Regions from separate parts of the [Clostridium] colinum genome, predicted to be linked through region 2. Evidence: a T-box and tRNA genes for the amino acid it is inferred to sense, from the RefSeq annotation. Region 2 holds a T-box; the other regions hold tRNA genes.
The links. The T-box of region 2 lies ahead of pheS (phenylalanine--tRNA ligase subunit alpha). A T-box ahead of a tRNA ligase gene usually reads a tRNA of that ligase, here a tRNA-Phe.
Positions count from the first base shown of each region.

Region 1: it encodes a tRNA-Phe, which carries the amino acid that the T-box ahead of pheS (phenylalanine--tRNA ligase subunit alpha) is inferred to sense. The anticodon was not compared.
Region 3: it encodes a tRNA-Phe, which carries the amino acid that the T-box ahead of pheS (phenylalanine--tRNA ligase subunit alpha) is inferred to sense. The anticodon was not compared.

Region 1 is NZ_OW712331.1:178,428-180,704, forward strand. It holds gene NBW53_RS00820 (glutamine--tRNA ligase/YqeY domain fusion protein) at 1-784, opposite strand, end outside; tRNA gene NBW53_RS00825 (tRNA-Phe) at 1,203-1,275, shown strand; tRNA gene NBW53_RS00830 (tRNA-Lys) at 1,279-1,351, shown strand; gene polA (DNA polymerase I) at 2,274-2,277, shown strand, end outside.
Region 2 is NZ_OW712331.1:1,701,837-1,704,113, reverse strand. It holds gene pheT (phenylalanine--tRNA ligase subunit beta) at 1-145, opposite strand, end outside; gene pheS (phenylalanine--tRNA ligase subunit alpha) at 163-1,188, opposite strand; T-box leader at 1,235-1,459, opposite strand; gene rbr (rubrerythrin) at 1,615-2,151, shown strand; gene NBW53_RS08275 (DUF1189 family protein) at 2,248-2,277, opposite strand, start outside.
Region 3 is NZ_OW712331.1:1,166,131-1,168,407, forward strand. It holds gene NBW53_RS10180 (TraX family protein) at 147-803, shown strand; gene NBW53_RS05760 (YaiI/YqxD family protein) at 814-1,257, shown strand; tRNA gene NBW53_RS05765 (tRNA-Phe) at 1,345-1,417, shown strand; tRNA gene NBW53_RS05770 (tRNA-Gly) at 1,421-1,491, shown strand; tRNA gene NBW53_RS05775 (tRNA-Gly) at 1,505-1,576, shown strand; tRNA gene NBW53_RS05780 (tRNA-Gly) at 1,580-1,650, shown strand; gene NBW53_RS05785 (hypothetical protein) at 1,883-2,277, opposite strand, start outside.

The sequences.
Region 1 (2,277 bases), 510 kb from region 2:
CAAATTCTATTTGTCGTGGTTTTATTTTAAAGTCTAGCTCGTTTATAAACCAGTCATATAAAGGACGGTGGTCTTCAAATTCCATTGTACAAATAGAATGAGTTATTTCTTCAAAGGCATCTTCAAGAGGGTGAGCAAAGTCATACATAGGATATATACACCATTTATCACCTGTTTTATGGTGAGGAATATGAGCTATTCTATATATAACTGGGTCTCGCATATTTATATTAGGCGAAGACATATCTATTTTTGCTCTTAAAGTTTTTTCGCCGTCTTTAAATTCACCATTTTTCATTTTTTCAAAAAGTTCTAAATTTTCTTCTATAGAACGGTTTCTGTAAGGACTTTCTTCACCAGGACTATTTAAAGAGCCTCTTTTTTCTCTAATTTGTTCTGGTGTTAAATCACAAACAAAGGCTTTACCTTTTTTTATAAGCTGTACAGCACAATCATACATTTTATCAAAATAGCTAGAAGCAAAATAAAGTCTATCTTCCCAATCAAACCCAAGCCATTTAATATCCTCTTTTATTGAACGTACAAATTCATCATCTTCTTTAGCAGGGTTTGTGTCATCAAAACGAAGATTACATTTTCCACCATAATAGTTTGCAAGTCCAAAGTTTAAACAAATACTTTTGGCGTGTCCTATATGAAGATAGCCATTTGGTTCTGGTGGAAATCTAGTGTGTATTTTATTAAGATTTCCCTCTAAATCTTTTTGTATATAGTTATGTATAAAATTGCCAGTTTGAGATAAGGCATTATTTTCATTTTCCATAATAAAATCCTCCTAAGTTAAAAAGACTTACTTTCAAAGTCGTAATAATAAAATAATGTTTTGCAATGTGGGCATATACCAAATTTCATAATTTTATCATTATTTTCATTAGAAAGTTTAAAATCTAAATTTATTTTTATATTATTACCAGTTTTTTCACAAATATGATTTTCAAAATAATAATTTTTACTTTTTTAAAATTATTATCATTTAACATAATGTCTTTTAGGTTATCTAAAAGGTCCATTTTATACTAACCTCCATATATTGACTATTAATTTATTATTATATTATAAACATATAAAAAGGTCAAATTTTTTTATATTTTAAGCACTAGAAAAATTTTTTTGAAAAAAATGCAAAAAAGTATTGACATATTTAAAAATATAATATATAATTGACTTTGTCGTTAAGGCAAGCCCAGATAGCTCAGTCGGTAGAGCAGAGGACTGAAAATCCTCGTGTCGGCGGTTCGATTCCGTCTCTGGGCATATGGGTTACTAGCTCAGTTGGTAGAGCACTGGACTTTTAATCCAGGTGTCCCGGGTTCGAGCCCCGGGTAACTCACTTTAAAAGGGGCGTACGCGATTAGCGTATGCTTTTTTTATATATAAATATAAGCCTATGAGTGTAAAAAATAATGGTTGTATACTGTATTTAGTGATAAAAATAAAAAAATTTAATGTCAAATATATAGACTAAAATACATATAAAAATAAATGATATATTTAATATGAATAATAGTAGTTATTAAAGTAGAATTATGTACATTATATAGCATTTGCACCAAAATATATGATATAATTAAACATATTGAGAATATTAAGAAAACTTTGTAAATAAAACGGCTTATAAATAATAAAAATTTAAAGTATATAAAGATTATATACATACTTAGCAGGTATATCACTAAAATATAGGGTAGAAAATTAGTAATTATATTTGAGATAAGTTTTTAGGAGGTATAAAATGAAATTACTAAAATATATTTTAATAATTTTTAGTATTATAACAATTATAATACCTTTTTTAAAATTACAATTTAATATCGATATTAATAGCTATTTTCTTATTACATATTATATAATATTTTCAATTTTAATTATTTATTATACTATTAAAAGTAATAAAGAATATAAATTTAAAAAAAATATTTTAATTATAATGCCTATAATGTTTATTGTTTCACTTTTTATAGTATATTGTATATTATTAAAAATTCTTAATAAATAATAAATAAAGATAGAATAAAATTTATATAACTTTAGACAATAGGTATAACAAAAATTATATCTATTGTCTAAAGTTATATTTTAATGTTTTTAATAAATTTAAATATTTGTTATGTAACTTGTTAATAGTTTAAAATATTTATTTATAAATTTATGGATATATTTTTTAGTTTATGTTAAAATTACTTATAACAAAAGTAAATATAAACACAATAATTTGTTTTACATAGATATTTAAAATTTTTAAGGAGAATAAAATGG
Region 2 (2,277 bases):
TTGCAACAACAACTTTTGTTATATCTTTACCTTTATTTTCTACACCTTCTACTTTAGAACCAGATAAAGTCATTTCATCACAAAATGTTTTTATATTACAATCTATATCAACATAATCTTTAAGCCACGACATTGGTAAATTCATTTTTTATACCTCCTAAATTAAAATTGTTGTAAAAAATTAATATCATTTTCAAAAAGTAATCTTAAGTCGCTAATAGCATATTTTTGCATAGTTACTCTTTCAAGCCCCATACCAAAAGCAAATCCACTATATTCTTTAGGGTCAATACCTGCCATTTCTAATACTTTAGGGTGAACCATACCACAGCCTAAAAGCTCTATCCAACCACTATTTTTACACACTCTACAACCATTACCGCCACAAGCAAAACAAGAGGCGTCCATTTCTGCACTAGGCTCTGTAAATGGGAAATGATGCGGTCTAAATCTTACTTTTGTGTTACTACCTAAAAGTTCTTTAGCAAATACAGTTAATGCTCCTTTTAAATCTCCCATTGTTATATTTTTATCTATAACAAGACCTTCTAATTGATGAAAAACTGGAGAATGTGTAGCATCTACTTCGTCTGAACGATAAACTCTACCTGGAGCTATTATTTTTATAGGCATATTTTTATTTTCCATAACACGAATTTGAACAGGAGAAGTTTGTGTTCTAAGAACAAAATCTCCAAGCCCATTTACATAGAATGTGTCTTGTTCATCTCTAGCAGGGTGATTTTTAGGTATATTTAAAGCTTCAAAGTTATAATAAGCCGTTTCTACTTCAGGACCTTCTGCTATTTCATAGCCCATACCTATAAATATATTTTTAATATCATCTATAACTTGTGTCATAGGATGTTTATTACCTAATTTTTTAGTTTTAGCAGGCATAGTAACGTCTATTTTTTCTTGTTTAAGTTTAAGCTCTTGTTCTTTAGCTAATAAAGTTTTTTTCATAGTATCTATTTTTTCTTCAATATGTGCCCTTACTTCATTAGCAATTTGACCTATTATTGGTCTTTCTTCAGCAGATAAAGCTCCCATACCTTTTAATATGCTTGTAAGCTCACCTTTTTTACCAAGAATCTCTACTCTTATTTGTTCTAAATCTTTTAAATCATTTGTTTTGTTAAGTTTTTCTATTGCTAAATCTTTAATTTGTAATAACTTTTCTCTCATTTTTATGCTCCTTTCAAAATTTTAACAATTAAAAAAGCCCTCGCCCAAAAGGGACGAAAGCAACTTCCGCGGTACCACCCAAATTTGTAAAATAAATTTACACACTTTTAGACGTAACGTGCCTTAAACGTATCTTTTTAATGAGAAAAACTGTTCAAAAGATATACTCCAGCGTGAACTTCTATATTATTTTATCTTAAAAATGCTTTCAGCCACGGCATTTTCTCTCTAAAAGAACCATAATATATACTTTCGCTTTCACAGTATTTAAAATATAAATAATTATATCATAATAGAAAATCTTGTCAAGGTTATTTTATTTACTAGTTTTAATTATTTATGTTATATTTAGTATATTTTATGATTAATAAAATAATAACTGTTAATAATATATACATAATTTTAAATTATATGGAGGATTATAATATGAATTTAAAAGGTACTAAAACAGAACAAAATTTATTAGTAGCATTTATAGGAGAATCTAAAGCCAGAAATAAATACACATATTATGCAGAAAAAGCTAAAAAAGAGGGATATGAACAAATAGCTAATATATTTTTAGAAACAGCTAATAATGAAAAAGAACACGCTAAAATATGGTTTAAACTACTTTATAATGGGATACCCAATACTATAGACAACCTTAAAGATGCTGCTAATGGAGAAAACTATGAATGGACAGATATGTATAGCCAAATGGCTAAAGAGGCAAAAGAAGAAGGATTTGATAATATTGCTAAACTTTTTGAAGAAGTTGGTAAAATAGAAAAAGAACATGAAGAAAGATATTTAGCATTATTAAAAAACATAGAAGAGGGAAAAGTATTTAAAAAAGACCAAGAGGTTGTATGGCAATGTGGCAACTGTGGTCATATACACAAAGATAAAAATTCACCAAATGTTTGTCCAGTATGCTCTCATCCACAAGCATATTTTCAAGTTTTATCTAAAAATTATTAAAAAATAAAAGCCTAATTTAAATAAAGTTAAATTATATAAGGTGTAGATAAAGTCTACACCTCTTTTAAAAAGTTAAAATTGTATCTTATAAAAAAATTAATTAACACTTAGTTGTTTTTCTTTTTC
Region 3 (2,277 bases), 540 kb from region 2:
AAATATATTTAAATATATGATTAAAGTAACTTTTTATACCTAAACAATTGTATTTTTATTAAAATTAAATTATACTGTATATAAACTGTTTAAATTTAGAGGTGCCTATGACAAATTATTCTATAAAAATAATAGCTTTAATAACAATGATTATAGATCATATAGGAGGTGTTATCTTTAAAAATCATTTGTTATTCAGATATATTGGTCGTTTATCTTTTCCTCTATATTCATTTTTAATAACTGAAGGTTTGAAAAAAACTTCTAACATAAAAAATTATTTAAAAACTCTTTTTATTTTATCAATAATATCTGAAATATTTTATGATTTATGCTTTAATAGTGAAATAAATTTTATTAATCAAACAAATACAGTGTATACACTATTTATTGCTAGTATTTCTTTATTTTTCTACAATAAAAATACAAACTATTTGATAAAATATTTTTTCCTATTTTTAGGTATTTTATTAGCTTACATTTTAAAAACTGATTATGGAACTTGGGGTATTGTATTAATTTATATTTTCTACTTTGTAGAGGATAAAAAATATATTTTATTTTATAGTATATTTTGGGTTACTATAAAAAATATTGACTTTATATTAAACATACTATACTATAAAATTAATGATAAAAACTATATTTATCAATCTTTTAATTTATATATTTTTACAATTATACCCTTATTTATAATTTTATTTTATAATGGAAAAAAAGGTAAAAATATAAAATATATATTTTACATTTTGTATCCTTTTCATCTTTTTCTACTTTATTTAATAAAGATATTTTTATTATAATGGAGGTTTTATGAAAATATTAATAGATGCTGATGGTTGCCCCGTAATAAATATATGTATAGATATAGCATTAAAAAATAATATAGAAGTTTTAATTGTTTATGACACTTCTCATATTTTTAATTTTGAAAATGAAAAAATAACTTGTATAATTGCAGATAAAGGAAAAGATAGCTCCGATTTTATATTATTAAATAAATGTGAAAAAAACGATATTGTTGTAACACAAGATTATTCTCTTGCTGCTATGTGCTTAACTAAAAATTGTTTTGTCATTAATCAAAATGGTTATATTTTTACAAATAATAATATAAATGAACTTTTACTAAGAAAACATATTGGTAAAAAGCTAAGAAAATCTGGTAAAAAAGATTTTAAAATAAAAAAACGAACCAAAGAATGTGATTATAAATTTATAGAAAATTTTACAAAACTTATAAATAATCAATGTTAATACTTTATTTTAAAATTTTTTTAAAAAACTGTTGACAATATTAGGATTATAGATTATAATAATTATTGTCTTAAGGGAAAAGCTTAAGCCCAGATAGCTCAGTCGGTAGAGCAGAGGACTGAAAATCCTCGTGTCGGCGGTTCGATTCCGTCTCTGGGCATATGCGGGTGTGGTTCAATGGTAGAACATCAGCCTTCCAAGCTGAGGACGTGGGTTCGATTCCCATCACCCGCTTTTACCTTAATACGCGCGAGTGGCTCAGTGGTAGAGCATCGCCTTGCCAAGGCGAGGGTCGCGGGTTCGAATCCCGTCTCGCGCTTATGCGGGTGTGGTTCAATGGTAGAACATCAGCCTTCCAAGCTGAGGACGTGGGTTCGATTCCCATCACCCGCTTTTATTCTAAGGTTTTAAAAGACAGAGTTATTAATAAATCTGTCTTTTTTGTATTTAACTAACTTTTATTTTAAATCTAACTTAAATCATATTCTATTCATACTACTTTTATTATTTTTCCCTATTTTATTTGATTAAAATATAATTTCTGTTAAGATACATTTTATCTTTAAAATAAAAAACTTATTAAATCAAATATTATTAATTTAATAAGTTTTTTATTATTTTTATATTAGTCTTTAAATACTTTATTAAATTCAGCAAAAGATTTTTTTAATTCCGAATCATCTGGCATTTTATCTATATCATCTAAAAATTTATCCCAATAATCAAATGTAAGATTTTTTACATAATTTTCATTAATATATTTTGCTATATTTGTTAATATATCTTGAAGATTTGGTGCTACATCAGATATATGAAATACTACTCTATCACCTTCACAATATTCCCAACCATGTTCTTCATCATATAAAAAAGCTCCTTTGTCAGTACGAAAAGCCTTTCCGCTAATTTCTGCTAATGCATAATGCTCAGACATACTCACTATAAATTCATTAGTATAACTTCCTTTAAACCAATCCTCTTGATTAAAAATATTTATATACTCTGTTACAAGCTTTTCAA